4 regions of the Pantoea cypripedii genome follow, and region 4 is predicted to be linked to each of the others. Evidence: predicted binding sites of a transcription regulator. Region 4 holds the regulator's gene; each other region holds the start of a gene.
What was found. Region 4 encodes Fur, which represses iron uptake genes when iron is present. Its sites were predicted from a motif close to ATAATAATGAGAACNACTATCAA; they were not measured.
Positions count from the first base shown of each region.

Region 1: a site for Fur is predicted at 4,309-4,331, ahead of exbB (tol-pal system-associated acyl-CoA thioesterase). Genes of this name have one in related genera too.
Region 2: a site for Fur is predicted at 5,673-5,695, ahead of feoA (ferrous iron transporter A). Genes of this name have one in related genera too.
Region 3: a site for Fur is predicted at 5,972-5,994, ahead of HA50_RS02545 (isochorismate synthase). Genes of this name have one in related genera too.

Region 1 covers NZ_MLJI01000001.1:3,792,631-3,800,767, forward strand. The annotation lists gene HA50_RS17490 (fimbria/pilus outer membrane usher protein) at 1-458, shown strand, start outside; gene HA50_RS17495 (Csu type fimbrial protein) at 455-1,432, shown strand; gene tcuC (MFS transporter) at 1,513-2,829, opposite strand; gene exbD (TonB system transport protein ExbD) at 3,072-3,494, opposite strand; gene exbB (tol-pal system-associated acyl-CoA thioesterase) at 3,500-4,222, opposite strand; gene HA50_RS17515 (TRAP transporter substrate-binding protein) at 4,578-5,555, shown strand; gene HA50_RS17520 (TRAP transporter small permease) at 5,604-6,110, shown strand; gene HA50_RS17525 (TRAP transporter large permease) at 6,126-7,412, shown strand; gene metC (cystathionine beta-lyase) at 7,547-8,137, shown strand, end outside.
Region 2 covers NZ_MLJI01000002.1:966,083-974,219, reverse strand. The annotation lists gene HA50_RS25775 (class II D-tagatose-bisphosphate aldolase non-catalytic subunit) at 1-1,056, shown strand, start outside; gene tal (transaldolase) at 1,132-2,082, shown strand; partial or broken gene HA50_RS25765 (HepT-like ribonuclease domain-containing protein) at 2,209-2,577, opposite strand; gene HA50_RS25760 (nucleotidyltransferase family protein) at 2,574-2,864, opposite strand; gene feoB (Fe(2+) transporter permease subunit FeoB) at 3,098-5,413, opposite strand; gene feoA (ferrous iron transporter A) at 5,410-5,637, opposite strand; gene HA50_RS25745 (hypothetical protein) at 6,037-6,546, shown strand; gene HA50_RS25740 (shikimate dehydrogenase family protein) at 6,912-7,718, shown strand; partial or broken gene HA50_RS25735 (IS3 family transposase) at 7,810-8,088, opposite strand; gene HA50_RS25730 (IS110 family RNA-guided transposase) at 8,105-8,137, opposite strand, start outside.
Region 3 covers NZ_MLJI01000001.1:558,510-566,646, forward strand. The annotation lists gene HA50_RS02520 (SET domain-containing protein-lysine N-methyltransferase) at 1-1,039, shown strand, start outside; gene HA50_RS02525 (hotdog fold thioesterase) at 1,092-1,508, opposite strand; gene dhbA (2,3-dihydro-2,3-dihydroxybenzoate dehydrogenase) at 1,512-2,270, opposite strand; gene HA50_RS02535 (isochorismatase family protein) at 2,270-3,121, opposite strand; gene HA50_RS02540 ((2,3-dihydroxybenzoyl)adenylate synthase) at 3,139-4,755, opposite strand; gene HA50_RS02545 (isochorismate synthase) at 4,766-5,944, opposite strand; gene fepB (Fe2+-enterobactin ABC transporter substrate-binding protein) at 6,121-7,086, shown strand; gene entS (enterobactin transporter EntS) at 7,081-8,137, opposite strand, start outside.
Region 4 covers NZ_MLJI01000001.1:1,211,703-1,219,839, forward strand. The annotation lists gene nagE (N-acetylglucosamine-specific PTS transporter subunit IIBC) at 1-2,013, shown strand, start outside; gene glnS (glutamine--tRNA ligase) at 2,165-3,832, shown strand; gene HA50_RS05540 (hypothetical protein) at 4,069-4,464, shown strand; gene fur (ferric iron uptake transcriptional regulator) at 4,523-4,969, opposite strand; gene fldA (flavodoxin FldA) at 5,324-5,854, opposite strand; gene ybfE (LexA regulated protein) at 5,977-6,252, opposite strand; gene ybfF (esterase) at 6,421-7,185, opposite strand; gene seqA (replication initiation negative regulator SeqA) at 7,433-7,975, shown strand; gene pgm (phosphoglucomutase (alpha-D-glucose-1,6-bisphosphate-dependent)) at 8,001-8,137, shown strand, end outside.

The sequences.
Region 1 (8,137 bases), 2.6 Mb from region 4:
TGGTGCCCTCAATCAGCAGCTATTACGCGGCGAAATACGATATTGATACGCTGGACCTGCCTGCCGATATGACCTCACCCCGGGTAGAACAACGCTTTGCGGTGAAACGCCAGAGCGGTTATCTGCTGAATTTCCCGGTGGAAAAGCTGCGTTCGGCCAGCGTGATTCTGCATGACAGCAACGGTCAGCCGCTGCCGGTCTCCAGCCAGGTTCTGCGCGCCGGGCAGGCAACCGAGTATGTCGGCTGGGACGGTATTACCTGGATGGAAAACCTCGACGCCAGCAACCCGATCCAGGTCACCACACCGGATGGTCGCACCTGTCGCACCGAACTCAATATTGCCAACGGGCCACAGGCGCTGAAGACCTATGGACCGCTCACCTGCGCGTTACCCGCGCCACCACCCGGTGCCGCGCAGCCGAATACAGAAAACTCAACTTCAGGCATCACTCCATGAAAAGAATTCTGCTAGTGCTGACATTGTTGCTGCTACCGGGCCTGACATATGCCGCCTGTGGCCTGCCTGCATCAACCGCCAGCTTTGGCTCGGTCACTACCTTTGTGGCCAATTCAACTATCAGCTCCACCTCGACCACCGCTAACGTCAACTGTGGCGCGGGATCAGCGCTGACGTTATTAGGTACTAATACCATCACCTTTCAGCTGGCCAGCGCCTCAAACGTGAATGGCACGCGGGGTACCCTGAAGCGCAGCGGCGATACCGGCAGCGATAATATTCCGGTGCGCCTGTGCATGGACAGTGCCTGCGCTACCGAGCTGACCGTGGGAGGATCAACCTATACCTTTTCCCAGGCGGTGCTGGCGAATCTTGCTGGTCTGTTTGGTAGTCTGAACTTTGCTTTGCCGGTATATCTGAAAACCGTCACCGGGCAAACCGTTGCCGCAGGAACCTATACGGTGACGCTCAATTTATATGTCACCTACAATATCTGCACCAGTCTTGGCGTCGGAGGCCTTTGTCTGACACCGCAGACCGGCACCGGTACCATTCCGATTACGGTAACGGTAGTGATCTCAAATGATTGCACCACCATCACCGCGCCAAACGTCAGTTTTGGCAGCGCGCCATTGGTCAGCAGTTTTTCCACAGTGCAGCAGTCCATTAGCGTGGTGTGCAGCAAAGGCAGCACCTACACGGTGGGATTGAGTAACGGCAGCTACGCGGCGAATGGCGTGCGCAATATGGCGAGCGGTACCAACCGGTTAAGTTATGACATCTACCAGGGCACCACCACCACCACGCGCTGGGGGCCGACCGGCACGGACCGCTGGAGCAGCAGCGCCTCAACCACCGTCAGTGCCGATGGTCTGACGCGCGGCTATACCTACACCGCGCAGATTCTGACGACGCAGAACACCCCGGCGGCAGGGAATTACACCGATAACGTGGTGGTGGATTTGTCGTTTTGAAACAGCGGCGAGAGTGATTGCGCGATAAATCGCGCCGCAACAGGGATGTGCGATCTGTAGCGGCGCAATTTATGAAATGATCAGGCATTCACGGTGGTCGCGCGGTGCCGCGTTCGATACTGCTTCACCATGCGGCCAATCAGCAGCGTACCAATCAAGCCGCATACCGCCGCGAATGACAGCCAAACGCCGGGCATCGCTTTGTCGCCGGTCGCGTGAATTAGATAACTGGACACCGCCGGAGTGAAGCCGCCAAATAACGCCGTCGCCAGGCTGTAAGCCAGCGAGAAGCCTGAAGCACGCACTTCGGCAGGCATAATTTCGGCCAGATACACCACCATCGCGCCGTTATAGCTGGCGTAAAGGAAGGAGAGCCACAGCTCCGCCATCACCAGATGGGAGAAGGTTGGCGCAGCCACCAGCCATTTCAGCACCGGCCAGGCGGTGAGGATCATCAGGATGGTGAAGAAAATCAGCAGCGGACGACGCCCCACCCGGTCTGACAACGAGCCCATCACCGGCAGCCAGAACAGGTTGGAAAGACCGACAAACAGCGTCACCAGGAAGCTCTCTTTCTCCGTCATCAGCAACACCGTTTTGCCGAAGGTGGGAGTAAAAGCGGTGATCATATAGAACATCACCGTGGTAGTGACCACCATCAGCATACCGGCTAATACCAGCGCCCAATTCTGCCCTACTGAACGCATAATCTGGCGCATGGTCGGATGATGTTTGCGCTGGCTGAAGGCTTCAGTTTCCTCCAGCATGCGACGAATCCAGAACAGGAACGGCACAATCAGACAGCCGATAACAAACGGAATACGCCAGCCCCACTCAGTGACCGCGTCTTTTTCCAGCAGATGATTCAGCCCCAGCCCCAGCAGTGCAGCGAAAATCACCGCCACCTGTTGGCTACCGGATTGCCAGCTGACGTAAAAACCCTTACGTCCCTTCGGCGCAACCTCGGCCAGATAAACCGACACGCCACCCAGTTCGACACCGGCAGAAAAGCCCTGCAACAGACGGCCAATCAGAATCAATATCGGCGCAGCCGCGCCCAGCGTGGCGTAACCCGGCACCACGGCGATAGTCAGGGTGCCGAGCGCCATAATGCCGAGCGTCACCAGCAGACCTTTACGGCGACCATGATGGTCAATATAGGCACCAAGGATGATCGCCCCCAGCGGACGCATCAGAAAGCCAGCGCCAAAGGTCATCAGCGTCAGCATCAGCGACGCAAACGGGTCATCTCCGGGGAAAAAGGTTTTCGCAATCGCGGTCGCGTAGTAACCAAAGACCATGAAATCATACATTTCAAGGAAATTGCCGCTGGTTACGCTAAAGATGGTTTTGGCACCGCCCTGCGATGATTTTTGTAAAGACGAAGGTGAACTCATAGGTTTTCCAGGTTTCTTCCATGCATAAGGCTTTCTTTTAGCGTGGCCGTTAGCGGATGAATGTGATCACCTTCACCATTGCACTTTACAAAACCAGGGTTATAGGTAACAAAGCATTAACAAAACCGATCCACAGAATAATTGCCCATTTATGGCACTGATTCGTGATTTCCTGTTTTGCTCAGCAAGCACCCATAACAAAAAGGGCGTCCATCTGGACGCCCTCATAACCCTGGGTGAAATTACTTTTTCACCGTTTCCATACCCATCAGGCCGATTTTCAGATATCCGGCCTCACGCAGCTGATCCATCACTGACATCAGGGTTTCATAACTCACCGACTTATCTGCCTGGAAGAAGATAGTGGTGTCTTTGTTACCTTCGGTCTGCGCGGTTAACGCATTGACCAGCGTCTCTTTCGTTACCTGATCATTGCCGATATAGACCTGATTATCTTCTTTAATCGACAGATAGACCGGTTTTTCCGGACGCGGCTGCGGCGCACTGGTGGAAGCAGGCAGGTTAACGCGAACATCCACCGTTGCCAGCGGTGCGGCCACCATGAAGATGATCAGCAGAACCAGCATGACGTCGATAAATGGCGTCACGTTGATTTCATGCATTTCGCCATCGCTTTCCAGGTCGTCGTTTAAACGCATCGCCATAGCAATTACCCTACGCGCAGTTTCTGTGCGGCAGACGGACGAGCCACTTCGTTATTCACTTTTCCCAGGTCCAAATCACGGCTCTGCAACAGCAGCACCTGTGCCGCGACGTCGCCCAGCGAGGCTTTATAACCGGCAATCATACGGGCAAACACGTTGTAGATGACCACAGCCGGGATAGCCGCCACCAGACCAATCGCGGTCGCCAGCAGCGCTTCGGCGATACCAGGTGCAACAACGGCGAGGTTAGTGGTTTGGGTTTGGGCGATACCGATAAAGCTGTTCATGATGCCCCAGACGGTGCCGAACAGGCCGATAAACGGCGCAACCGAACCGATGGTGGCGAGGAAACCATTGCCACGACCCGCGTGACGGCTAAAGGCCCCGACACGACGCTCAAGGCGGAAACTGGTACGTTCTTTAATGCCGTCGGTGTCTTCTGTACCGGCTGAGAGTTCCAGCTCGTTCTGCGCATCATTCAGCAGCACGGCGCTGTGGCTATGGCCTTTGAAGCTGGCAGCAGTGCGTGAAGCTTCGTCCAGGGAACGCGCTTCGCTCAATGCGATATGTTCGCGTTTCAGGCGACGTTTTGCTGAACTCAGCTCGGCAAACTTACCGAAGAAAAGTGCCCAGGTCACCACGGAGGCCAGTAACAGGCCAATCATTACCACCTTTACCACGATATCGGCATGATGATACATGCCCCAAACGGAGAGATCCGTCTGCATCAAATCACTGGCTACCACGCTGCGTCTCCAACTTCAATTGCACAGTTCACGATCGAGCGCGGATCATAACAAATTACCGGGTCGAATTGATAGTAGTTCTCATTACTATTTACAAACGAAAGGTGCGCTTTTTCTCCACAGTTTCTGTTGAATGTGTATCCGGATGCGCGCCGGTTTTATAAATGTGATGTAGCATGTAAAATTATTAAAACAACGTTTCAAAATGTGATGCAATTCATTCAATCAACATCTGCCCAGTTTTTCGCCACCTGTTTTTCACTATTCTGAGCCAGCCCTGCCCATTCGTGGTGTTTTTGCACCGCGCGATTTCGATACCTCAATGCTGGAGTAAAAAATGACGCTGAAAAAACGACTACTCGCAGTTTCGTTGTCCTCCATATTCGCCCTGCTGGCCTTTAACGCCCAGGCCAAAGTGCTCAAGGTGGCGGAAGTGCAACCCGCCGGTTATCCCACGGTGGTGGCATTGGAGCATATGGGTGAAAAACTCAAACAAGCCACCGATGGCCGTCTGGAGATGAAAGTGTATGCCGGTGGCGTGCTGGGCGATGAAGATCAGACCCTGCAACAGGTACAGCTGGGCGCGATCGATATGATCCGCGTGTCGCTGGCACCGGTTACCACCATCGCACCGGAAACCAGCGTACTCACCCTGCCGTTTATCTTCCGCGATGAAGATCATATGCACAAAGTGCTGGATGGCAGCGTTGGCGAGCAGATCGTCACTAAATTCAATCAGGACCCCAACACCCGCATGGTGTTCCTCGGCTGGACCGATGCCGGTACACGCAACATGATCACCAAAAAACCGCTCGCCAAACCTGAAGATTTACAGGGCATGAAGATTCGCGTGCAAAACAGCGCCATTTCCCTTGCCACGCTGAAAGCAATGGGGGCCAACCCGGTGGCGATGGGGGTGAGTGAGGTGTTCAGTGCGATGCAAACTGGCGTGGTTGACGGCACGGAAAACAATCCACCGACTTTTGTCGCCCACAACTATTTGCCAGTGGCGAAGTATTACACCCTGACCGGCCACTTTATTCAGCCGGAAATGATCCTGTTTTCCAAAACGGCCTGGGATCGTCTCTCTGCAGAGGATCAGACGCTGCTGAAAAAACTGGGTAAAGAAGCCCAGGATGAAGAACGTCAGCTATGGGCAACCTATACCCAGCAATCGATCGAGAAGATGAAAGCTGGCGGCGTCACCTTCCAGCAGATTGATCGTGACTACTTCGTCAAAGCCACGCAACCGGTACGCGATCAATTTGGCGGCAAATATCAGGATCTGATGACACAGATCGCCGAAGTGAAATAACCCTTTTGCGCCATGCAGCCGCGTGGCGTTTCACTCAGGATGCGAACAATGAACGCATATTCCCGCTGGATGGATGGGCTGTACCTGTTGTGCATGTGGGTTGCCGCTGTGGCACTGATGATCATGGTTACGGTCATTCCGATTGGTATTTTTGCGCGCTACGTGATGAACAGCGCGCTCTCGTGGCCGGAACCGGTGGCGATTATCTGCATGATCATCTTCACCTTCATTGGCGCACCGGTGGGGCTGCGTGCAGGCACCCATATTTGCGTGTCGATGGTGACCGATCGCCTGTCGCCAGCCGGGCAAAAATGGGCGCTGCTGCTGTGCAATCTGCTGTTGATCGCCCTGTGTCTGATCCTGTTGCGTGCCAGCTACAACCTGTGCGAAGCGATGTGGATTCAGCCGCTGGCTGCGCTGCCCAATGTCACCTACGGCGAAATGTATTTACCGATCCCCATCGGCACTGCTTTTACTCTGCTGTTTGCCCTGGAGCGCCTGTTAAACGGTGACCAGAGCCAGCGCCCAATCGTCACCCTTGGCGGCACACACTAACTTCGGAGCATCGTGATGGACGCATTCATCCTGATTGGCAGTCTGATCCTGTTGCTGTTGGTCGGCTTTCCCGTGGCCTTCGCCGTCGGGTTTAGCGCCTTTATCGGTGCCTGGTGGATCGACCTGCCGCTGGAAGCGGTGGTGATTCAGATCACCAACGGTATCAACAAATTTTCGTTACTCACCATCCCATTTTTTATTCTGGCCGGGGCAATTATGGCTGAGGGCGGCATTGCGCGACGGCTGGTGAACTTTGCCTACATCTTTGTCGGTTTTATTCGTGGCGGGTTGTCGCTGGTGAATATTGTCGCGTCTACTTTTTTCGGCGCGATTTCCGGGTCTTCAGTGGCGGATACCGCCTCGATTGGTTCGGTGATGATCCCGCAGATGGAGGAGAAAGGTTATCCACGTGATTTCGCTGCTGCGGTGACCGCCAGCGGTTCGGTGCAGGCGGTGCTGACGCCCCCCAGCCATAACTCGGTGATCTACTCGCTGGCAACCGGTGGCGTGGTCACCATTTCCTCGCTGTTTGTCGCCGGTATTCTCCCCGGTCTGATGCTAGGCGGCTGCCTGATGGTAATGTGCCTCGGCTTTGCACGTAAACGCGGCTATCCCAAGGGCGAAGCGATCCCATTTCGCCAGGCACTGAAGATCTTCTTTGATGCCTTCTGGGGGCTGTTTACCATCGTCATCATTCTGGGCGGCATCCTGTCGGGGATTTTTACCGCGTCAGAATCCGCCGCCATCGCCTGCCTGTGGGCGTTCTTCGTCACCATGTTTATCTACCGTGACTTTAAGTGGAACCAACTGCACATTCTGCTGTTCCGTACCATCAAAACCGTCACCATTGTGATGGTGCTGATCGCCTTCGCCGCCGGTTTTGGTGCGGTGATGACCTTTATGCTGTTGCCCACCGCCATTACCGCAGCCTTTACCAGTCTGTCGGATAATAAGTATGTGATCCTGATGTGCATCAACGTGCTGCTGCTGGTGATCGGCACGCTGATGGATATGGCCCCAATCATCCTGATTCTGACGCCGGTACTGTTGCCGGTGGCAACCTCGCTGGGTGTCGATCCGGTGCATTTCGGCATGATCATGATGACCAACCTCGGTATCGGGCTGATCACCCCGCCGGTAGGCACGGTGTTGTTTGTCGCCAGTGCGGTGAGTAAGCAGAAAATCGAGCAGGTGGTGGGCGCAATGTTGCCGTTCTACTGCATGTTGTTTCTGGTACTGATGCTTATCACCTATATTCCGGCGCTGTCACTGTGGCTGCCGCATATCATGGGGGTGATGTAACGCCGGCCGCAGGGACGCGGCAAAGCGATCCATTATTGCAGGGCGACAGTCTGATATTCCGCAATCAGGGTCAACGCGCAGGCGAGATTCGTGGTAACGTGGTTCCTTTGTGGAATGCGGCAGAAAAGGCAGTGATGGCAACGAAAAAAATAGACACCACGCTGGTAAGCGCGGGACGCAACAAACGTTACACTCAGGGCTCAGTAAACAGCGTTATTCAGCGCGCCTCATCGCTGGTTTTCGACACCGTGGCCGATAAAAAACGCGCCACCGCCGGACGAGCGAAGGGCGAGCTGTTTTATGGCCGTCGCGGCACGCTGACACACTTCTCTCTTCAGGACGCAATGACGGAACTGGAAGGCGGTGCCGGTTGCGTGCTTTATCCCTGTGGAGCCGCTGCGGTTGCCAACGCTATCCTGTCTTTCGTCGAGGCGGGCGATCATGTGCTGATGAGCGGCGCGGTGTACGAACCGACCCAGGATTTTTGTACCAAAATCCTCAGCAAACTCCAGGTCACCACCACCTTCTTCGATCACTGCATCGGCAGCGAAATCAGCGCGCTGGTGCAGCCGAATACCCGCGTGGTGTTTCTTGAGTCACCAGCCTCCATCACCATGGAAGTGCAGGACATTCCAGCCATCGTCGCTGCAGTACGCGCGAAAGCGCCTGACGCCATCATTATGCTCGATAATACCTGGGCGGCGGGTGTGTTGTTTAACGCTCTG
Region 2 (8,137 bases), on a different contig from region 4:
TGGGATCAGTTCCGCTTTGCGGCAGATTTAAAAGCGATGGCAGAAAAAGTCGGTTTCGATGGCGACTATTTCCTCTGTCGTGACCACGGTGGCCCCTGGCAGCGTGACAAAGAACGTAAAGACCATATTCCGGAAGCAGAAGCCATGGAACTGGCGCGCCGCTCCTATCAGATTGATATGGATGCCGGTTTCGACCTGTTGCACATTGACCCGACCAAAGATCCGTATGTCGTCGGCAAAGTGATTGATATCGAACTGGTGCTGAGCCGCACCGTGGAACTGATTCGCTTCTGTGAAGAATACCGTAAGGCGAATAACCTGAAAGAGTTCTTCTATGAAGTCGGCACCGAAGAAACCAATGGCGGCCTGACCGATATCAGCGCGTATGAAGGCTTTATTGTTGAACTCAACAAACGTCTGCTGGCCGCAGACTTACCGCAACCGTTATTTATCGTCGGCCAGACCGGTACGTTGACGCGCCTGACAAAGAATGTCGGACATTTCAACGATACACAATCAGCTGAACTCTCGGCGATCAGTACCCGCTACGGTGTGGGTTTAAAAGAGCATAACGGCGACTACCTGCCGGATGACATCCTGCTGAAACACCCGGGTCTGGGCATCACCGCGATGAACGTCGCCCCGGCGTATGGCACCATCGAAACCCGCGCCTACCTCAAACTGGCCGAAGTGGAAAAAGACCTGGCGGCCAAAGGTTTTATTCAGTCCGCTTCTAATCTTAAAAATGTGCTGACCCGTGAGTGCGTGCTGAGCCACAAATGGGAGAAATGGATGACCGATGAGTATAAAAATAAGTCAGAAGAACAGATTTTTAATGAGCCAGCATTGCTGAAAGAAATTCTTGAACTTAGCGGCCATTATAATTACGAAAAACCGGATGTCGTGAAAGAGATGAAAACCCTGTTCGCCAATTTGCGTTCCTTTGGTGTGGAGCCTGAGCGTTATGTGGTGAACAAAATTAAGGACATGATCCAGAATGAAGCGGAATGCTTCAATATGCCGGGTCTGACCTCGCGTGTTGCTCACGCAAAATAATCTTTTGATGCAATGAATAACCGGGAGCAGGATGCTCCTGGTTATCCGGCTAAACACATTACCGAGGTAAAGATGGTGAACCAGCTTGAGCAATTAAAGCAGCGGACCATTATTGTCGCTGACAGTGGGGATATTGACAGCATTCTGGCTTATCAACCCGAAGATGCCACCACCAACCCGTCATTAATTTATAAAGCAGCGCAGCTGCCGCAATACCAACCGCTGATTAAAGATGCGGTTGCGGCGGTAAAGACGCGCCAGGCTGGCAAAGAGGTTCTCCCCTCAGCGATCGCCGATTATCTGGCTGTCAGCATTGGTGCGCTGATCCTGCAAAGCGTGCCGGGACGTATTTCAACCGAAGTTGATGCACGGCTCTCTTTTGACACCGAAGCCAGCATTCATAAAGCGCGGGAACTGATCGCCCTCTATGAAGAAAGAGGTGTCACCAAAGACCGTGTTCTGATCAAGCTGGCTGCCACCTGGCAGGGAATTCGTGCCGCCGAAGTGCTGGAAACAGAAGGCATCAATTGTAATCTGACGCTGCTGTTCTCCTTCGCACAGGCCCGGGCCTGTGCCGATGCTGGCGTTTTCCTGATCTCGCCTTTTGTCGGACGTATCTATGACTGGTACAAAAAGAACCAACCGGACACCGTCTTTACCGTCGACAACGATCCTGGGGTTGAGTCAGTACGCACTATATACCATTTCTACAAAAGGCATGGCTACCAGACGGTGGTGATGGGAGCCAGCTTCCGCACCCCGCAACAGGTGCTGGCGCTGAACGGCTGCGATCGCCTGACGGTTTCTCCCAATCTACTGGCGCAGCTACAACAAAGCGAAGCGGCTGTTCCTGCCCCGCTGGACTACGACGGCGAGATTCAGTCCAGACCCGCTGCCATCAGCGAAGCGGAGTTTTACTGGGCGCACAATCAGGATGCGATGGCAGTCGAAAAACTTGCCGAAGGCATCCGCCTGTTTGCCATTGACCAAAATAGTCTTGAGGCGCTGCTGACAAAGTATCTATAAATATTCCGTTATTGCCCCTGCAAGTTTGCCGCATCCATCTTGTCGGGGCCCTGTTTATTGCGATGGGAACATCACTATTTAGGCGTAAATAAATTGGTTGCACAATCGAATGATGGGATCAAAACATTATTCTAAGGAACCAGCATCTCCATTTTCAGCATCCTCAAGCACTATTGGCAGTTGACGCAACAACGTTGGCAACCATTCCCTCACGGTGTCCCACACCACATCAAGGTTTATGTCAAAATACCCATGAGCCATGCGATTGCGCATACTACGCCATGGAATTTCCGAGTGCTTTTGGGTGAAATCCACATAGCCATCCATGACCTTGGTGGAAGCCTCTCCGACGATAATAAGACTCATAATGACTGCTTGCTGGCTTCATTTATCCACCAGAAAATCGTCCTTTGTTAAGCCTTCAACAAAGCTGATAGCATCTGACGCTGCTTGCTGGATATGCTCAATATAATCAGGTAAACGGTTCTCACTCATATAGGGCGGGCCTCAGCCAGAACTTTCGCCCGAAATTTCGGTGGTAAGTCACCCGGCGTCAGTAAATCGACTTCTATACCCAGAAGTGATTTCAGTTCATCTTCCAAATCACCTAAGTCCAGCAAGGTGGCTCCCGGAAGCGCATCGACTAGCAGATCAAGGTCGCTGCCATCTTTATCAGTCCCATGCAGTACAGAACCAAAAACCCGAGGATTAGCGGTACGATAGCGGTTTACCGTTGCCAGTACAGCACCACGCTGCATGTTGAGAGCAATCGATGGTCGCATAACTTTCGCTCCTTAACATTCTGTATTCAAACACTTACCCGAATAATACATCTTTAAACTGTAAGGTAGATGAAAATCTGACTCTTCTGTTCGCAAATATCACCCATCACCAACAATCCACTTTTGTCTATTCCGTCCATATAGTGAAACGATGTCAATGAATCACACACACCTAACCTGCCTCTGGCAACACCTGCCGTCATTCTATCTCTGACAGGTGTTGCGCCTGAATGTTAACTATTGCAACAGCCTTTGCAGCCAGCACACCCCGTACCATTTTCCGCTACCGGAATATTGAGACGGTGCTCTTTGATGCGTTTACCCCATTTACGCAGTAACGCAATAAGCAACACATTCACGATCACGACACTGAACAGGCAGATTGCGCTATAGGCCGGATGCGCACTAAAGGTCACGCTCTGATAAAACAGGGTTGCGATGGAAAACGCCACATTCAGACCCCAGAAGAAAGAGAACAGCATCCAGTTTCTGCCCGCTTCACGCGCTATCGCCCCCATGACCGAGACACAGGGCACATACAACAGCACGAATATCAGGTAGCTGTAGGCGGCAAAAACGCTGCCAAATTTCGCACTCATCACCCCCATCTGTCCGGCAGCCATCTCACCATCCCCTTTGCTGGCTTCAATCGGGTTGGCTAACGCCCCCAGACTCACTGCGGCTTTCAGCCCTTCCCAGGTGGCGGTTAGCGATCCTGTCAGTTCCGTGAGCAGATTAAATTCCTCAGGGTTGAACCCACCACTTTGCACATCTTCACCGGTGTACAGGCTGTTTAAGGTCCCTACCACCACCTCTTTTGCCATGATGCCCGTCACCAGCCCCACCGTGGCCTGCCAGTTATCATCCGTGACCCCAATGGGTTGCAGAATCGGCGTAATCACTTTGCTGGTCGCTGCCAGCGCAGAGTCATTGATGTTATTCACTGTATTGCCGTTAAACGAGAAGCTGCTCAGCACCCCGATAATCATACTGACAAGAATAATCACCCGGCCCGCGCGGATAATGAACATCTTCAGGCGTTGCCAGGTCTGAATCAGCAGGCTCTTCAGGTGCGGACGATGGTAAACCGGCAGCTCCATAATGAAAGGTGAGGCTTCACCACGCAGTAACGTATGTTTCAGGATCAACCCGGTGATGATTGCCACGGCGATGCCGAGCACGTACAACGAGAACACCAGGCTGGCACTGTGGGCACCAAAAAATGCCGCAGCAAATACGGCGAAGATGGCCAGACGCGCACCACAGGACATAAAAGGAGCGATCAAGACCGTAATCAGGCGTTCGCGCGGCGTATCCAGCGTACGCGCCCCCATCACCGACGGCACATTGCAGCCAAAGCCGACAATCAGTGGCACAAACGATTTACCCGGTAACCCCAATGCCTGCATCAGGCGGTCCATCACGAAAGCCGCGCGCGCCATGTAACCGGAATCTTCCAGAAAAGACAGGAAAAGATACATCAGGCCAATCTGGGGAATAATCGGCAGCACCGTATTGATACCCGCACCAATCCCCTGCGCCAGAAATACCGTTAACCAGTCGGGGAAATGGAAGGTGTAGCCGAGCCATTGCGTACCGTGGATAAACACAGCGACCGAGCCACTATCAAACACCGGTTGCAGTGCCGCGCCAATATTGATCGACAGCACAAACATCAGATACATCACCCCGAGGAATATCGGGATCCCCGCCCAGCGGTTAAGCACCACCTTATCGATCATGCCGGTGAGGTGGCCCGGCGTTGACTGGTGGATATTGCTGACGGTGGAACAGAGATCGGTAATCGCGCGAAAACGGTAATCGGCAATCACCATACCCGGATCGCCGCCGGCTTCTTTGCTTATCTCCGGCAGATGTTGCACCACCTCCGGACAGATTTTCTGACTGTTGAGATCCCCTTCCAGCAGCTGCAATGCCAGCCAGTACTGCTTTTGTGCCGGGATAGCAGACGATATCATGGCACGCAGGCGGGTGATCATGGTTTCAATCCCGGCCGGATACGCTACCCATTTCACCGGTGCCTGGTGGTGGTGATGGTCGATAGTTTCTTTGAGCCTGGCGATCCCTTCGCCGCGCGTTGACGTCAGGGATACCACCGGACATCCCAGTCGACGGGAAAGCGCATCAATATCGATGCTGATATTCTGGCTGGCGGCAATATCCTGCATATTCAGCGCGATAATGCAGGGAACACCTAATTCCAGCAGTTGCACTGTCAGAAACAGGTTACTTTCCAGGTTCGATGCATCCACGACATTGATCACCAGATCGGCCTGGTCGTTAAACAGGTACTGGCAGGCAATACTTTCATCTATCGAGGTATCCGCCGAAATGGTGGTGAGCGAGCGCGTGCCCGGTAAATCAATCAAATGCACATCCGAAGCTGCGGTAAAAAACTGCCCTTCTTTGCGTTCGACCGTCACCCCCGCCCAGTTACCTACCCGCTGCCGTGCCCCGGTAAGCTGGTTAAATAAGGTGGTCTTGCCGGTATTCGGGTTGCCGATCAAACCAATGATTAACTTCTTCATGCGGTCATTTCCTCAAGAAGGATGGCCGCAAGATCCTGCTGCCGTACTGCCAGGCTGATGCGCCGCGTGCGGATTTGCACCGGATCGCCCATCGGGGCCACGCGGATAACTTCAATAAGCGCTCCGGGGATCATGCCCATCGCCAGTAGCTTTTGCCGCCAGGCAGGATTAATCGGACTTTTATAGCCTGCAATCCGATAAACGCGGTTGGTTTTAATCTGCATATCATCAGCCAGCTTAGTAACAAGGAGTGATGATTATATAAATGATAACCATTCCCACTTTTGATCCAGGATCAGGTTGTTGCGAACAATCAGGCCTTAACTTCAATGGCGGGTTAACAACCGGCAATTTCTCACGTCATGCCAATGATGCCGTTTAATTCTGAAAACATCTGATTTGTCAGATATTTTCATAAAGAATCGCTTACGGCGCAGATGTTGGGTTTTGGCATGTTAATCTGTTGACTTAAAGTATGTTGTAATTATGAAGCATCTTGTATCCGACGCCGGATCAGATCACAGCATTCAATTATCGGGAGTGATAACCTGGTTCACACCTCAGGAGAACCATCACCCGTTTTTTATCCGGACAACAGGTCACTAAAGACAGGAAGCTTTATTATGCCGATAGATGGAATTAAAGGACCCGCAACAAGCCATGCATCCACCTCAAACATTGCAACCGACGAACAGATTGCCCAACTGACGAATCTTATCGAAGAAATTTGCGCCAATAATCGTCTCAGAATGTCGAGTATGAACACCAGAGTTGATACGGCGGGCGGTGACGAAATTGATGGCGTATATGAACACGCTGCTCCGGTTACAGAAGCGGATTTTGGTAAAACCATCGAACACGTTAACGAGATAATTACCGAAAAAATCAAACAGCGCCTGGATGCCGGACGAGCAGAGCCCTTTTTTATCCTCGCTTTCGATTTTGATGACACCATCAAGGAACAGGAATGGAGGAAAGGACAGATAATACAATCGGTGATTCGCCAAGTCTCTCGCAACGGGCTATCTATATCTGCGTCATCTCCAGCCGTGGTAGTGATGCTGCCGACCATCACAAACTGTGGACGTTTCTTGATGAGAAAGGTTTTTCAAAATCACTCAGCAAAGACATAACCGTGGAAGTGAAGGCGGGTGACTGTGATAATGGCGATGACTCTGACACTATCCCGGCTTACCATTACCGTACCGAATATTCAATGCTATGCACTAAAGTTTCACACAACGGCAAAATCTGGCAAAACCAGAGATATTTGAACATAGGCTAGTAAGAACCCAGAACCAATGGTCAATAAGGCGGTTGGCGTGAGCTCAGTGCCAGCAATTGCACACGTAAATAAAGCGGATATTTCCCTGCGATGTCTGGCAGGGCATGCTACATGTCCATCATGGCAGTCAAAAGCCTTATTGGTAGCTGCAGGATGTTTTTCGGTATAACTGATATCACACCCAATCCACACTCAGCGATGAGGTAAAAACTTTTGGATATACTGGAGCAGGTCGACGGTCGGTTGATTGTATTAGGCATTCTGGGCGATCCTGTCCATCAGGTTCAAGCGCCTCTGATGATGAACGCTGAAATCAGACGTCATCAGATAGCCGACACCCTGATGATACCATTCCATGTCACCCGCGAGGGCTTAACGGAGTTTTTAACCGGGTTGCAAGCATGGCATAACTTCCGTGGAGTCATTGTCACCATGCCTCATAAACAGGCCGTAATGGCCAGCCTAGGCCACGTCTCGGAACAGGCAAAAGCGATAGGAGCCTGCAATGTTATCAGGCGAGAAACCGATGGCAGCCTAAGCGGCACCATGCTGGATGGGGAAGGATTTGTGAGTAGCCTATTGGTGGCAGGTTATCAGGTTCAGGGTAAAAGTATCTATCTGGCCGGAGCCGGAGGCGCTGCCTGCGCCATTGCCCACGCACTGGCATACAATGGCGTGACCAGCATAACGCTTTACAATCGCACCCGTGCTAAAGCAGAGGGACTGCGGCAGGTTCTGCAAAGCCAGTATCACGGATTGAACATTTCGATTGGTACGGAAACACCAGAACATCACGATATTGCGATCAATGCGACATCAGCAGGGATGGGAGACTCAGACCTGATACCCTTCTCACTGGAGAAACTGACACCCCCAGCTTTAATCTGCGATATCATCATCTCCCCTGAGCGAACCTTGTTGCTGCAACAAGCAGAGAAACTGGGATTTCCCACCCATTACGGCAGAGCAATGCTGCAGCAGCAAATCAGCCTGATGCTGAAGTATATGCTGCATCATTGACTGCTCCTCGCCTCAAATGAACTGACCCCACTTCACTGAGCCGAACCTAAGCCGCTTGGAGTGACCCTGCTCCCGTAGACATTCGCTGTCCTCACGGTGAGGCCTTTTCGAAGGCCTCCGGACTGACGCCTCCCAGGTGGCTGTGGCGCCGGGTCCGGTTGTAGAACACTTCGATATAATCAAAGATATCAGCCCGGGCCATGTCCCGGGTTTTGTATATCCGCTTTCTGATGCGCTCTTTTTTCAGCGAGCTGAAGAACGACTCTGCCACCGCATTATCCCAGCAGTTGCCACGACGGCTCATGCTCGGTGACAGGTTATTGGCCTGGCAGAACCGCCGCCAGTCATCGCTGCCGTACTGACTGCCCTGGACGCCCTTCTAAGAGTCAAGCCGTTATCGGGATGCTGCTGACCTGCCT
Region 3 (8,137 bases), 650 kb from region 4:
AAGACTGTTGCTGGCTGAAGGACATAAGTTTTCTAATCCTAAAGCAGCGATTAATGAATGGCTAAATAAAACGGATGAAGAGCGGGCCAGACCAGGAGCAAGGGAAGCGTTGGCGATAAAAAATAATGTTTTGTTTGAAACGCTCGATTCGGTACTACGCAACACAGGGATCAATGCACGGGGTATAAAAAGTTTACAAAGAATTGAAGATTATGCCCGTAACAGAATAGAGGACAAAAATCACTTTAAGCCCGAACATATGAAGGAGTTGCAAGGATTATTAGCAGAGAATGATAACAAACTGTCGCAGGAAAATCTGCTGACATTCTGCAGAAAAAATAATCTGGATGAAACCAGGCTGCATTACTTTTTTTCAGATAATAAATTTAGCGCGCGTGGCAGAGCGGTGTTGAACCGGCAACCAGGTAAAGATGACAGGATCACCGCAGGTCTTATCAGGGAGTGGATGGATATGGGAGAGGCACGGAAAAATTACGGTGCCAAGACCACTTTTTGTGAGAGAAACAATATCAGTCGTTATACGCTCCAGGTTTATGCCACTGCCGATGGCTTAAATAATGCGGGTGAAAAAATCTTCCAGGTCGAGCAACAAAATGAAGTTATGATGGCGGCAATGATAAAGTGGGCTGGTCTCACCTGGGAAGAACGTAATGAAAAAAATGCTATTGAGAAATTCAGCAAGAAAAACAACATAAGCCATGAACCATTCCGGCAAAAGGTGATGGTAAAAAACGTGTTTAAAGATAAAGGAAGGAATTTTTTGCTGGAACGGGGTATGACCCGTGAGGAAATTGATGCCTTAGTTGCTCAGAGTGGCGAGCCTGAAAAACATCATGCTTTTAAAAAGATAACCCTTGATATTATCGATGGTTATCGGACATCAGGCCGGAAGCATAATCAGCAGTCGTTTACCGAATATTGTAAAGAGGTGGGTTTTGAGGAACGTCGCCTGGTGCGATATATCGGCTTTAATGGCAATTTAACGCTCAGAGGCAAAGCAAAATATAACAAGAAGTAGCCATTTGCACAGCAGGTAAAGAAAGGTGAGCACCTCAGTGCTCACCCACGTTCTAACCCAGCACCGCCACCGTCAGACGGGTGCTGCAACACAGCTGATCGCGTCCATTGCGAATCTCAATCTGCCAGCTTTGATTACGTGCGCCGAGATGCAGTGGACGGCAGATACCGCGCACTTCACCGCTGCTGACTGCGCGATGGTGGCTGGCACTCACTTCAATCCCCACCACGCTTTTTCCCTCTTCCACGCTCAGGTAGCCAGCAATCGATCCCATCGATTCCGCCAGCACCACCGACGCACCACCGTGCAGCAGGCCAAACGGCTGCTGCGTACGGGTATCGACTGGCATGGTGGCTTCGAGATAATCATCGCCAATCACGGTAAACACGATGCCAAGATGCCCCACCAGCGAGTTTTCACCGATTTTGTTGAGTGCTGCCAGATCGAACGGTCGTTTCCAGATAGCCATGCATCAGGCTCCCAATGTTGCGCCACCATCGACCACAATATCCTGCAACACCACATGGCTGGCAAGATCCGAAGCAAGGAACAAAATATTGGCCGCGATCTCCTGAGGCTGCGCGATCTTGCGCAACGGGATCCCCAGTTTGTATTGATCCTGGAAGCCGTTGATCATCTCCTGTTCTGCTTCCGGCGTATGCCACAGGCTGCGCTGCATATCGGTATCAGTTGAACCGGGCGAAACGATATTGCAGCGTACCCCGAGCGGGGCCATCTCCAGGCCGACTGTGAGGCACAGGCTACGCAATGCGGCTTTTGATGCGCCATAGGCGGACATGCCGAGGCGCGGCGCATGGGCGGCATTGGAGGCGATAGTGACGATGGCGCCAGCACGCTGCTGACGGAATACCGGCAGCGTTTGCTGGAACATATTGAATGCCCCGCCTGCGTTGACGGCCAGGCACGCCTGCCAGTCCTCAAACGCCAGTTCTTCGGTGCTGCCGATGCGCAGGATCCCGGCACCGTTTACCAGCACATCGAGACGTGGCTGTTCGGCCAGCAGACGCTGGCAGACATTTTTCACTTCGGCGGCATCGGCCACGTTCATCACCTGGCAGGAGAAGGGATATTCCGCCTGATCAAAACGCAGATCGAAGCCGACGACCTGCGCGCCCGCCTGATGGAAAGCCAGAGCGGTATGGTAGCCGATACCTTTACCGGCACCGGTGACCCAGACAATTTTTCCGCGGAAATCGAAAGGCAGGCTCATTACGCGCGCTCCCGTGACAGCAGCGCCCACCAGCCATCAATGCTGGGGCTTTTAGCCAGACTGACGAAATCAATATCGCTATGCACCTGACGCCAGCGAGCAGCCAGTGCCATTACCCGCACGGAATCGAGACCGTAATCAATCAGGTTCTCATCATCTTCCGGTACATCGTCATCTTCCAGCAGCGGCAGAATCAGCGCGCGCAGTGCGTCTTTGGAGAGCGGCAGCGGCATCAGGTCAGCCGTCATCACCACTTTGCCACTGCGGCCTGCGGTGTAGGTCAGCGCCATCATATGTTCTTCGCGGGTGAAATCAGCCAGCGCATCGGCCACCATAAATGGCTGGATGTTACGCATAAAGGCATCGGTCGCGGTGGTCAGGCAGCCGATGTGGGCGTACACGCCGGTGATGATCAGCTGATCGCGTCCCATCTCTTGCAGGATCGATTCCAGCGGCGAACGGTGGAAAGCGCTGTAGCGCCATTTGGTCAGTACCTGATCATCCTGATCCGGGGCCAGTGCATCGACGATCTTCTGTTGATCGGGATGTTTGTTCAGGCCCGGTCCCCACATATCGTTAAGCAGGGCGCGATCCGCATCGCTTTGCTCATTCGGCTGTGCGGTGTAGAACACCGGAATACCCTGCGCTTTGCAGTAGGCACGCAGACGCGCAATGTTTTCGACGACCTGATTCACCAGTGGGCTGTTTTCGCCCCAAAAGTTAAGGAAATAGGCCTGCATATCGTGAATCAGCAGCGCCGCGCGTTGCGGCTCCAGGCTCCACTTCACCTTGTTGGCAGGCAACTCGGTGGCGGCTGGCAGCGGATAAGAGGTCAATTTTGGAATAGCCATACAATCTCCGGAACAGGTCAGGCTTGCGCTTGTTGGTCGGCAAGCTGTTGGCGCAAACGTTTTTTATCCACCTTGCCAACCGGGGTCAGCGGCAGGGCGTCTACGCAGGTAATACGATCGGGTAATTTGAACTCGGCAACGCCCAGTTCGCGCAGATGGCGACGCAGCGCCACCGGTTTAAGCGGCTGGCTGGCGACGATAAAGGCGCAGCTTTTTTCACCCATCAGCTCATCGTTCATCGACACCAGCGCGGCGTGGATCACATCCGGGTGCCGTTGCAGCAGGTTTTCGATCTCTTCCGCCGCGATCTTCTCACCGCCACGGTTGATCTGATCTTTCTCGCGGCCCTGCACGGTGATGTAACCCTGTGGGTTGATCTCAATCAGATCGCCGGAACAGTAAAATCCATCGGCATCAAAGCTGGCCGCGTTGTGCTCCGGGCTGCGGTAGTAGCCACGGAAGGTATAAGGTCCGCGCGTCATCAGACGGCCCACTTCACCGCTCGGCAGGGCGTTGCCCTCGGCGTCAGCCACCCAGACTTCATCATCGTCAGAAATCGGGCGACCCTGGGTGGTGAGGATGGTTTTTTCGTCATCGCCGAAGCGGGTGTAATTCACCAGGCCTTCAGCCATGCCGAACACCTGTTGCAGCCGGCAACCGATTTCCTGCTGAATCCGCGCGGCGAGGGTTTCACCCAGCTTGGCACCGCCCACCTGCATACGTTCGAGCGAGGCCAGTTGTTTATTGCTGCCCCATTCCTGAATCGCCTGCAACCACAGGCTTACCGCCGGTGGCACCAGGCCGGTGTCGGTGATCTGATGCTTTTCGATTAACGGAAAGCACAGCGTGGCGCTGGGATCGGCGGCCAGTACCACCTGGCCTCCGGCATAAAAGACGCCAAGCGCGCCTGGCGAGCTCATCGGGAAGTTATGCGCAGCAGGTAACGCCACCAGATAACGGGTGCGATCAGTCACGGCACAAATCTCAACGCTACCGCGAATGCTGTAGTAGTAGTCATTGTGGGTGCGTGGGATCAGTTTTGGCGTGCCGGTACTGCCGCCGGAAAGCTGGAAGAACGCCACTTCATCACCGGCGCTCGGCGTGGGGATAAAGTCACCGGCAGCTTCAGCCAGCAATGCGTCGAGGGTGTTTTCCGGCTGATGATCGTTACGCAAAATCACCTGTTGCAGTGACGGATGCGAACGGCACAGCGTATCGATAAAGCTGTCATCGGCAAACAATGGATGGCTGCGATCGGCAATCAGCAGCACCGGTTCAATCTGCGCGGCATAGGCGGTCAGCTCGGTACGTTGATGGCTGAACAACGCATTGACCGGTGCCACGCCGATTTTGAACAGGGCAAACAGCGTCAGGTAGAAATCCGCCACGTTGCCGAGCTGTACCAGCGCAGTATCGCCGGTTTTCAGGCCGCGACGTTGCAGTGCCGCCGCCAGATTGTCAGTCAGCTGATGCATTTCACGATAGCTGATGTGACGATCGCCATCGATAACCGCGATAGCCTCATTGTGTTGCTGACGCGCCAAAATGTCGGTCATCGGCACATCGAGCCAGTAGCCTTTCTCGCGGTAACGCGCGGCCAGGTCATCCGGCCAGCGGTTGTAGGGAATACTCATGGTCTTTCCTTTATTGCAGTCCAAAGGCGCGCAGCATGGTATCCAGCTTCACGCCGGTTTCACGCCATTCTGATTCGGGTTGAGAGTCGGCAACGATGCCCGCACCGGCGAACAGACGTACGTGCGTGTCGTGCACCGTGCCGCAGCGAATCGTGACCACCCATTCGCCATTGCCTGCCTCATCGCACCAGCCGACAATGCCGCCAAACAGCTGGCGATCAAAGGGCTCCAGCGTCTGAATCAGTTGCTGAGCGCGCTGATGCGGGAAACCGCTCAATGCCGGGGTCGGATGCAGCAGACAGGCCAGCGACAGGGCATTGTCGCGCTCGTCCTGCACTTCGCCATCTATCTGGGTGGCGAGGTGCCATAAGGTTGAGGTGGTAATCAACGACGGCACTGTCGGCACCGACAATCGGCGACTACGCGGTTGCAGTGTGCCGCGCATCGCATCGGTGACCAGCTGATGTTCGTGCCGATCTTTACCGGAGTTCATCAGGGTATCCCCAGCGGCTTGATCACGCTGGCTATCATTATCCCGGCGCGCGGAACCGGCCAGCGGACAGGAGCTGAAGTCACGGCCGTGCTTACGCAGCATCAGTTCCGGGCTGGCACCGAGCAGCACACCGCCTTGCGGCAAGGGCAGATGGAAATGGTAGCTGTTGGGATTTAGCGCAATCACCCGCTGCATCAGCGCAGCGCTATCCACCGGTTGTTCGGTGACGATATCCATCAGGCGCGACAGCACCACTTTGTCGAGGTCGCCCCGTTGGGTGGCGGCGACGGCATCGGCCACCATCCTGAGAAAGACATCGTGATCCGGTACGGCCGCACGGCGACGCACCTCGGGCAACGCACCGGGTTTGGCGGGCAGCGCGGCCAGCAGATCGGCGCGGTTAAAGGTTTGATGGGATTCAGGAATAAATAAGGCCGCAGGCTGGCTGACATCAAACGGGATGGCACCCACCAGAATCGGTTTCTCAATACCTTGCTTTTTGGCTGCAGCGAAGTGCTGACGCAGCTGCTGCTGAAAATGGCCCTGTAAATCGGCAGCATCCTGCACCGACTCAGTCAGCGTGGTGTAACAACCCTGCGTTACCAGGCTCTGCCAGGGCGAAGTAAACAGGAATCCGCGGCAAAGTGCGGAAAAATCCTGCAGCCAGGCATTTTCAAACGTGGACGATTCCACCATAATTTCCACCTTTAAATGATAAGATTATTAAGAATGATTATCATTTTTATTATGGCCCAGTAACCTACGTCGAACGGGCGAAAGAGTCAATCGATTCGCGGGAGTTCCCTTATCTTTAGGCGTTTTCCGGCGCTGATGCCGGTCGCCGAATTAAGCTAAACGGTGGATGAAAACTTATGAATAAATGCGGATTATGGGGCACGTTTGTCCTGTTGTTCATTTTGCAGGCTTTCAGCAGCATGGCGCGCGCTGATCAGGGCTGGCCGCGCAAGATTCAAACCGAGCAGGGCATCGTCACGCTCAGCAAAGCGCCGCAGCGCATTGTCTCGACCAGCCTCACGCTGACTGGTTCGCTGCTGGCGATTGATGCCCCGGTGATCGCCTCGGGGGCGACTGCCCCTAACAGCCGTCTTTCTGACGATCAGGGATTCTTCCGTCAGTGGGGCGAGGTGGCGAAACAGCGTGGCGTGAAGCGTCTGTATATCGGTGAACCCAGTGCGGAAGCTGTTGCGGCGGAAGCGCCGGATCTGATTATCGTCAGCGCCACCGGCAATGACTCCGCCATCAAGCTGGTCAGTCAGCTGTCTGCCATTGCTCCGACTTTGGTGATCAACTACGACGATAAAAGCTGGCAGGATCTGGTGACGCTGCTCGGCGACGCCACCGGCCACGAAGCGCAGGCGGCACAGCGCATTAAGGCTTTCGACGATCGTGAAGCGGCACTGAAAAAAGCCATCACGCTGCCACCGCAGCCGGTTTCTGCCATGGTGTGGAACGGTGACGGGCGTGCGGTGAATCTGTGGACGGCAGAATCAGCCCAGGGCAAATTGTTGCAGCAGCTCGGTTTCACCCTGGCGATGCCCCCGGCCAATATTCAGCAGAGTCACAGCATGGGGCAGCGTAAAGATATCATTCAGCTATCGGGTGAAACCGTTGCCAGCGGCCTGACCGGCCACAGCTTCCTGCTGTTTGCTGCCGATGATAAAACCGCACAATCGGTACTGAGCAATCCGTTCCTGGCACAAAACGAGGCAGTCACGCATAAGCAGGTGTATGCGCTGGGGGCGGATACCTTCCGCCTTGATTACTACAGCGCCAGCAATCTGCTGGCGCGTCTGGAGAAATTGTTCGTTAAATCATGATGCGTCTTCCGCCAGCGTGACCGCTGGCGGTTGATAGCGGCGTAAGCGCCCCATCAAAAACCACATCAGCACACCCAACACCGCCGCCGCGAAGCCAAACATTGTCGCGGCCTGCGGTGGCAGCAGCCATGATCCCATCGCGCCAATCATTGCCGCCCCCAGCGCATCGCCCGTGACATTCTGTGCCGTCCACAGACTGTTGATCCGCCCAAGAAGCGCATCCGGCGTTAACGCCTGGATCATGGTGTACTGCACCAGGCTGGTAATTGAACTGAAGTAGCCAAAAGCCACCAGGCACAGCAGGGCGAGGGGGAATGATGGCATCAGGCCAAACAGCCCCAGCGCAACGAAAGCGGCAATCGCGCTGCTGAGAATCAGCAGCCCCGGGCGGCTGGCATGCGCCAGGCGGCCACTGGTTAATGCCCCTACCGCCGCGCCGAGTGGCACCGCGGCAAACATCAATCCGAGCCGATCGGCGCTGACCTCCCAATGCGGTGCCAGGGCCGGGTACAGCACGCGGATGGCACTGGCCAGCGTCACCAGTGCACCGATCAGTGCCGCCATTCCCACCAGCGGCGTGCTAAACAGGAACTGCACACCCACGGCGAGTGATTTCAATGGGTTCTCACGCGGCTGCGGCGGTAGCGGCAATGGCGGGAGTTTGAGCAGAGTCAGCACGGTCAGCAGGGTGCCCGCCGCTGCCAGTGCGAAGTTCCACACCACACCGCCGCTGGCAATCACCATACCGGCAATCGCCGGGGAGAGAATCGAGCCGAAGCGTACGGTTAGCATGGTCAGGGCACCGGCCTGCATCAGGTTTTCGCGCCCGACCAGCGCCGGTGTCGCAGCCAGCAGCGCGGTCACGCCAATCGCACCAAAGAAGCCATCCCACAATCCCAGCAGATACACCGCCATCAGTGAGGGCTGTGGTAATGCAGCGTTAATCGCCAGCCCGACAAAGCCAAGGCCGCAGGTAGAACGGGCGAATAAAATCAGCTTCTTACGTTCATAGCGGTCGGCCAGCACGCCCCCGGTCAGCAAACCGATAAAC
Region 4 (8,137 bases):
GTCGGCCGAGCGCTTATGGTGCCGGTAGCGACCCTGCCGGCAGCGGCAATCTTAATGGGGGTAGGGTATTGGATCGATCCAGACAGCTGGGGGGCGGGTAACGCTCTGGCGGCGCTGTTGATCAAATCCGGTGCCGCTATCATTGAACATATGTCTGTGCTGTTTGCCATCGGTGTGGCTTATGGCATGTCCAAAGATAAAGATGGTGCTGCGGCACTGACTGGCTTCGTGGGTTTCCTTGTGGTCACCACGCTGTGTTCGCCAGCCGCGGTCGCGATGATTCAAAAAATACCCGTGGATCAAGTGCCTGCTGCATTCGGCAAAATCGAAAACCAGTTTGTCGGTATTCTGGTGGGGATTATCTCGGCGGAAGTGTACAACCGCTTCAGTCATGTCGAGCTACCCAAAGCGCTGTCGTTCTTCAGCGGCCGCCGTCTGGTACCGATCCTTGTCTCCTTCCTGATGATCCTGGTTGCTTTCATCCTGATGTACATCTGGCCACTGGTGTTTAATGGCCTGGTGAGCTTTGGTGAAGAGATTCAAAAGCTGGGTTCCGTCGGCGCAGGTGTCTATGCCTTCTTTAACCGTCTGCTGATTCCGGTTGGTCTGCATCATGCGCTGAACTCGGTATTCTGGTTCGACGTTGCCGGTATCAACGATATTCCGAAATTCCTTGGTGGCGCGCAGTCCATCGCCAATGGTACCGGTATCCCGGGTATCACCGGTCGTTACCAGGCAGGTTTCTTCCCGATCATGATGTTTGGCTTACCGGGAGCTGCGCTGGCAATTTATCACTGTGCTCGTCCGGAAAACCGCGCCAAAGTCGGTGGTATCATGCTGGCAGCGGCTTTCGCTGCTTTCTTCACCGGTATTACCGAACCGCTGGAATTCTCCTTTATGTTCGTGGCACCGGTGCTGTATGTCATCCATGCGGTGCTGACCGGTCTCTCAGTGTTTATCGCGGCCAGTATGCACTGGATTGCCGGTTTCGGCTTCAGCGCCGGGTTAGTGGATATGGTGCTGTCAACGCGTAACCCGCTGGCGGTGCATTGGTGGATGCTGATCCCGCAAGGGCTGGTGTTCTTCGTCATCTACTACGTGGTGTTCCGCTTCACCATCCAGAAATTCAACCTGATGACGCCGGGTCGTGAACTGTCTGCTGATGATGAAACTGATGGCTATGATGTCAACGTTGATCACAGTGGCAGCAACGAAAGCCAGACCGAATCCCTCGCACGTCGCTATATCGGTGCGGTAGGCGGTTCGGACAACCTGACCAATATCGATGCCTGTATCACCCGTCTGCGTCTGAACGTGAAAGATTCCTCGCAGGTGAATGACAGCGTGGCGAAACGTCTTGGCGCTTCTGGCGTGATTCGTCTGAACAAACAAAGCGTGCAGATCATCGTCGGTACTCAGGCTGAAAGCATTGCCACAGCAATGAAAACGGTGCTGACCAAAGGCCCGGTGGCCGCGGCAGCGACGGCCTCAGTAGCGGCGGCTCAGCCAGCTGCTGCTGCACAACCGCAGGCGGTGCTGAACAGCGATAAAGGCGTGATCGCCACGCTGCTGGCCCCGGTCAGTGGTGAGGTGGTGGCACTGGATGCGGTGCCGGACGAAGCCTTCGCCAGCAAAGCAGTCGGCGATGGTCTGGCGATCAAACCCACCGGTAAAACCGTGGTGGCACCGATTGCCGGTACTATCGTGAAAATCTTCAACACCAACCATGCGTTCTGTCTCGAAACTGACAACGGCGTCGAGATTGTGGTGCACATGGGCCTCGATACCGTGGCGCTGGAAGGCAAAGGCTTTACCCGGCTGGTGGAAGAGGGGGCGACCGTTGCGGCGGGTCAGCCAGTGCTGGAGATGGACCTGGATTTCCTCAACGCTAATGCGCGTTCGATGATAAGTCCAGTGGTGGTCAGCAATAGCGATGATTTCGCGGGCCTCAATCTGCTGGCGAGTGGTTCTGTCGTGGCAGGTGAAACCCGTCTGTACGAGGTTAAAGGCTAAGTCCTTGTGATGAACCCGGAAGGCAGGAAGCGATTCCTGCCTTTTTTGTTTTAAAACGGCCAACAAACGGTTGTTTCCCTCCTGCGCTTTGTGGATCATACTCCGTTACTTCGTAGTACAAATCACCCGTATTGTATTTGAGGATTTTGAGATGAGTGAGGCTGAAGCCCGCCCAACGAACTTTATTCGTCAGATTATCGACGAAGATTTGGCGAGCGGTAAGCACAACAGCGTGCATACCCGTTTCCCGCCTGAGCCCAATGGTTACCTGCATATTGGCCATGCGAAATCGATCTGTCTGAACTTTGGTATCGCGCAAGATTACCAGGGTCAGTGCAATCTGCGCTTCGACGACACCAACCCGGTGAAAGAAGATATGGAGTTCGTTGAATCCATCAAGCGTGACGTGCAATGGCTGGGCTTTGAATGGAGCGGAGACGTTTGTTACTCCTCAGACTATTTCGACCAGCTGTATAACTACGCCGTGGAGCTGATCAATAAAGGCCTCGCCTATGTTGATGAGCTGACGCCAGAAGAGATCCGCGAATACCGTGGCTCCCTGACCGCACCGGGCAAAAACAGCCCATATCGCGATCGTACCCCGGCTGAAAACCTCGCGTTGTTTGAAAAAATGCGTGATGGTGGTTTCGAGGAAGGTAAAGCCTGCCTGCGCGCCAAAATCGACATGGCATCCAACTTTATCGTGATGCGCGATCCGGTGCTGTACCGTATTAAGTTTGCGGAACATCATCAGACTGGCAAAAAATGGTGCATCTACCCGATGTACGATTTCACCCACTGCATTTCCGATGCGCTGGAAGGTATCACTCATTCGCTCTGCACCCTGGAATTCCAGGATAACCGTCGTCTGTATGACTGGGTGCTGGATAACATCTCCATTCCGGTACATCCGCGTCAGTATGAATTCTCGCGCCTGAATCTGGAATATGCCGTGATGTCGAAGCGTAAGCTGACACAGCTGGTGAGCGAGAAGGTCGTTGAAGGCTGGGATGACCCGCGTATGCTGACCGTTTCTGGTTTGCGCCGCCGTGGTTACAGTGCCGCCTCGATTCGTGAGTTCTGCCGCCGCATTGGCGTGACCAAGCAGGACAATATCGTGGAGATGGCGTCGCTGGAGTCATGCATTCGTGATGATCTCAACGAGAACGCACCGCGCGCGATGGCGGTACTCGATCCGCTGAAAGTGGTGATTGAGAACCTGCCTGCGGGTCATGAAGAAATCATCACCATGCCAAACCATCCCAACAAACCGGAGATGGGCACGCGTGATGTGCCGTTCAGCCGCGAAGTGTGGATCGATCGCGCGGATTTCCGTGAAGAAGCCAATAAACAGTACAAACGTCTGGTGCTGGGCAAAGAAGTCCGTCTGCGTAATGCTTACGTGATCCGTGCAGAGCGCGTGGCAAAAGACGAAGAAGGCAATATCACCTGCATCTACTGTAGCTGTGACGTTGATACCCTGAGCAAAGATCCGGCTGATGGCCGCAAGGTGAAGGGTGTGATCCACTGGGTTTCAGCGATCCACGCGCTGCCAGCGGAATTCCGTCTCTACGATCGTCTGTTCAGCGTGCCAAATCCGGGAGCGGCTGAGGATTTCCTCACCACCATTAACCCGAATTCGCTGGAAATCAAACAGGGCTTTGTCGAGCCGGGACTGCGTGATGCCGATGCACTGGCGCCGTATCAGTTTGAACGTGAAGGTTATTTCTGCGCAGACAGCGTTTACTCACAGCCCTCTAAGCTGGTGTTTAACCGCACTGTCGGTTTACGTGATACCTGGGCGAAAATCGGCGATTAATCCTTTTTGTCGTTATCACCATATCATCACGAAAGGGCGAGCAATCGCCCTTTTTTATTGGCTGTAATTTCGGGCTGGCAACCTTTTATGCTGTAGGCTGTGAAAGGCGTTTGTTACCGGGATTTGCAACTAATCTGACTTTAGTAAAATTAATCCATTTGCGAGTGTGAAAAACTGTATTTCAGGTAGGCTATGCGCTCCCAGACGTTGCTCCGCGGGTTATAAAAGGAAAAAAAATGACGAGTCTCGCTCAGGAAGCCAAACACAGCGTAGTGGTTTTACATCAGCTTATCGAACGTATTTTTAATCAGTCAGAGGGCACTGACGACAGCATTGAGTTGTTTCTCTCGCATTTTCACCCGGATTTCAAAATGGTGACCCCGCAGGGAAAACAGCTGGATTTGAATGCGACGGAGGTGTTGTTCCGCCAGTTGCGTGGTCAGCGGGAAGGGATGCGCATCGCGACCAGCGAACATGCCATCATTTCACAGCAAAGCCAGGAAGTGACCATTCAATATCGTGAATTGCAAATGATGAACGGCAACAACCAGAGCCGCATTTCTCTGGCGGTGCTGGATTGCACCACCTCCATTCCGCGCTGGCGTTACCTGCAGGAAACGCTGGTTCTGTAATTTCAGGCATAAAAAAACCGGTGCCAGGCACCGGTTTTTTCATACTGCATAGCACACTTTATTGCTTATCGTGGAGCGTCTCGTCTTCGCGGCAGTCTCCCAGCGCACAGTGGCCGTACAGGTACAGGCTGTGGTTGGTGAGTTTGATACCGTGACGTGTTGCGATTTCACGTTGACGCGTCTCAATAGACTCATCACTGAACTCGATCACTTTGCCACAATCCAGGCAGATCAAGTGGTCATGATGATGCTGTTGCGTCAGTTCAAAGACGGATTTGCCACCTTCAAAGTTATGACGAGTCACGATACCCGCGTCATCAAACTGGTTAAGAACGCGATATACCGTTGCCAGACCAATCTCTTCGCCCATGTCGATCAGGCGTTTGTACAAATCTTCCGCACTGACGTGATGGCACTCGGGTTCCTGAAGCACTTCCAGAATTTTCAGTCTGGGTAGAGTGACTTTCAGGCCAGCCTTCTTCAATGCGGAGTTGTTGTCAGTCATGCGGATATTGTCCTGTTACTTTGCTAGTCACTTGCGGCGCAGGGCCTTGAATGTCGATCACGCGCATTCTCATTTGCGTCTCATTATAGAACTCAAGCAGTGAAATGAAAACCAAGGGCACGTCCTGAAATCACCAATGGCTGTAGGGATAAATGTCGCTAACGCCGGCGGGGATCGTACAGGTCTTTGTTTCCATTTCACTCAGCCTCATTCTGATGCCAGAGGAATAAGCGGATGACCGTTACGGGTATTCTACAGATTTGCAGGTAAAAGTTAAAAAAACGTGGCTATTATTTTTATAGGAATTTCCGATTCTCAATGTGAGCCAGCGCCCACATTGAGTAGGAAAGGGGATCAGGCTTCGATAATGTCTTTCAACTGCAGCTCATCGAAAATCTGTTTCACCCACTTATCAACACGTTCGTTGGTCAGTTCCGGCTGACGATCTTCATCGATAGCCAGACCAAGGAAGTGTTTGTCATCGGCCAGACCTTTGGATGCTTCGAAGTGGTAACCTTCAGTCGGCCAGTGACCGACAATCACCGCACCATTTGGCTCGATAATGTCACGGATGGTGCCCATCGCATCACAGAAGTATTCTGCATAATCTTCCTGGTCGCCACAGCCGAACAGCGCAACCAGTTTGCCATTGAAGTCGATCTCTTCCAGTGTCGGGAAGAAATCATCCCAGTCACACTGCGCTTCGCCGTAGTACCAGGTCGGAATGCCCAGCAACAGAATATCGAATGCTTCGAGATCTTCTTTAGTGCTCTTGGCAATGTCATGCACTTCGGCCACGTCTTTACCCAGTTGTTTCTGGATCATTTTTGCAATGTTTTCAGTGTTGCCGGTATCGCTGCCGAAGAAAATGCCTACGATTGCCATGGGTTAAGTGACCTCTTAAATCCTGATATTGAATACGTAATTACAGCGAATGATAGCAGACCGGGCAAAGTGGCGGAACTTGTAAAGCCGTGACTTTTGTTCCTGCGTGCGGTCTGCGCCTGTTACGACAGTTTGAGCTGCGCCAGCAGCATTTGTTCAATCAATTCGCTACGGCTGATGTTTTGTTGCTCAGCCAGGGTGTTGAGTGCATCAACGGCCTCGCTGCTCATTTTCAGCTCAACACGACGCAATCCTCGCACTTTATCGCGTTTCAGCTGATTGCGTTTGTTAATCCGCAACTGTTCGTCACGCGTCAGCGGACTGGTTTTGGGGCGACCGGGACGCCGCTCATCAGCGAAGAGATCGAGCGTGGTACGGTCAGTCTGTTCTTTTGCCATGATTTGTAAAACTGAGTGGGCGCGAACGGCGGAAAGGCGCTGCGCGATTTATACATTATCGGCCCGGCCACGGTGAAAAAATCATCCGTGGCAAATTTTTAGCGCGACATCATACTCCAGCGCCCCTTACTACGCCAACCTTAAACGGTTCGCGGCAAGCTTTTGCTTTTACAGTACAAAAAATCGGCGCACTGCGCGTAAAACGGCTTCGGGTTTTTCGGCATGGACCCAGTGCCCGGCTCCGCTGATGACATGCGCATGTGCCTGGGGGAACTGGCGCAACAACGCATCACGGTGCTGATTATCCAGATAGGGAGAATCACCGCCGCGGATAAACAGCGCCGGATGCGGCCATGCAGGCACCTCTTCCCAGCCGGAGATGGTGGTGTAGTTGTCCCACAACACCGGCACATTGAAGCGCCATTCACCGTCCTGGAACGATTTCAGAATGAACTGAATCACGCCTTCTTCATCCAGCAGGGTGCGCATCACCTCAGCGGCTTCGCTGCGGCGCGTGACCCCAGCCGCACTTACGGCACGGATAGCGGCGAATATTTCATCATGGCGACGCGTCTGATAATCGACCGGGGCGATATCGATCATCACCAGTTTTTCAATACGGTGCGGCGCGATGGTGCTTAACGCCATGGCAATTTTGCCGCCCATCGAATGACCGACGACGCTGACACGATCGATGCCCTGGGCATCCAGCGTTTCAACCATATCCTGCGCCATCGCCGGATAGTTCATGATTTCGCTGCGGCTGGAAAGGCCGTGATTGCGGACATCAACCTGCAGGGTAGGGCAGGCATCGCGCAGGCCACGCGCCAGTACACCGAGGTTATCCAGGCTGCCAAACAGGCCATGAATTAACAGAATAGGGGTAGCATCGGGAGCAGATTGTTCAGTTTGCAGACGGGCATTCAAAATCATGGCAAAGTTCTTACGGTTGTGAGCTTCGCTTAGGTTATCATGGATCCACCTGTCCAGGAGCCAGCCAGGTGGGTATTAGGGCATTATCTGACTTTTGCCCTGAAACGATGCCAGCGCTATCGGCAGCCTGGGATTTAACTTTATAATCCTCATGTTAGAACCCGCTCACATTTTGCACGGCAGGATTTTGCTAAGGCCTTTGCAGAAATGCGTGGTTCTGTCATTTGCCAGAATCGTACGGAAAAAGATGAAAACGATTGAAGTTGACGAAGAACTCTACCGTTATATTGCCAGCCACACCCAGCACATTGGCGAAAGCGCCTCCGAAATTTTGCGCCGCATGCTGAAGTTCACTGCCGGTCAGAGTGCCCCTGCAACCCCTGTTGTGGCTCAGGCTGCAGCAAAAGAATCACAGCCAGTGCGCAGCGAACCGCGCCCGCAGGATCGCGTTCGCGCGGTACGTGAACTGCTACTTTCCGATGAGTATGCGGAGCAAAAAAAGGCGGTTAACCGCTTCATGCTGGTCTTGTCAACGCTCTATCGTCTTGATCCCGCAGCCTTTGCTGAGGCCACTGCTTCACTGCAGGGGCGTACCCGTGTTTATTTTGCGGGTGACGAGCATACGCTGTTGCAAAATGGCACCCATACTAAGCCGAAGCACGTGCCCGGCACGCCGTATTGGGTGATCACCAATACCAATACTGGTCGCAAATGCAGCATGGTGGAGCACATCATGTTAGCCATGCAGTTCCCTGCGGAACTGACAGAGAAAGTTTGCGGCACCATTTAAACTGAAGCGTCAGGGAGAAGCGCCAATGGCCAATCACCCCCGTGCCGGGCAACCTGCCCAGCAGAGCGATTTGATTAACGTTGCACAATTAACCTCTCAGTACTACGTTTTGCAGCCTGATGTGGCTAATCCGGAACATGCGGTGAAATTTGGCACCTCCGG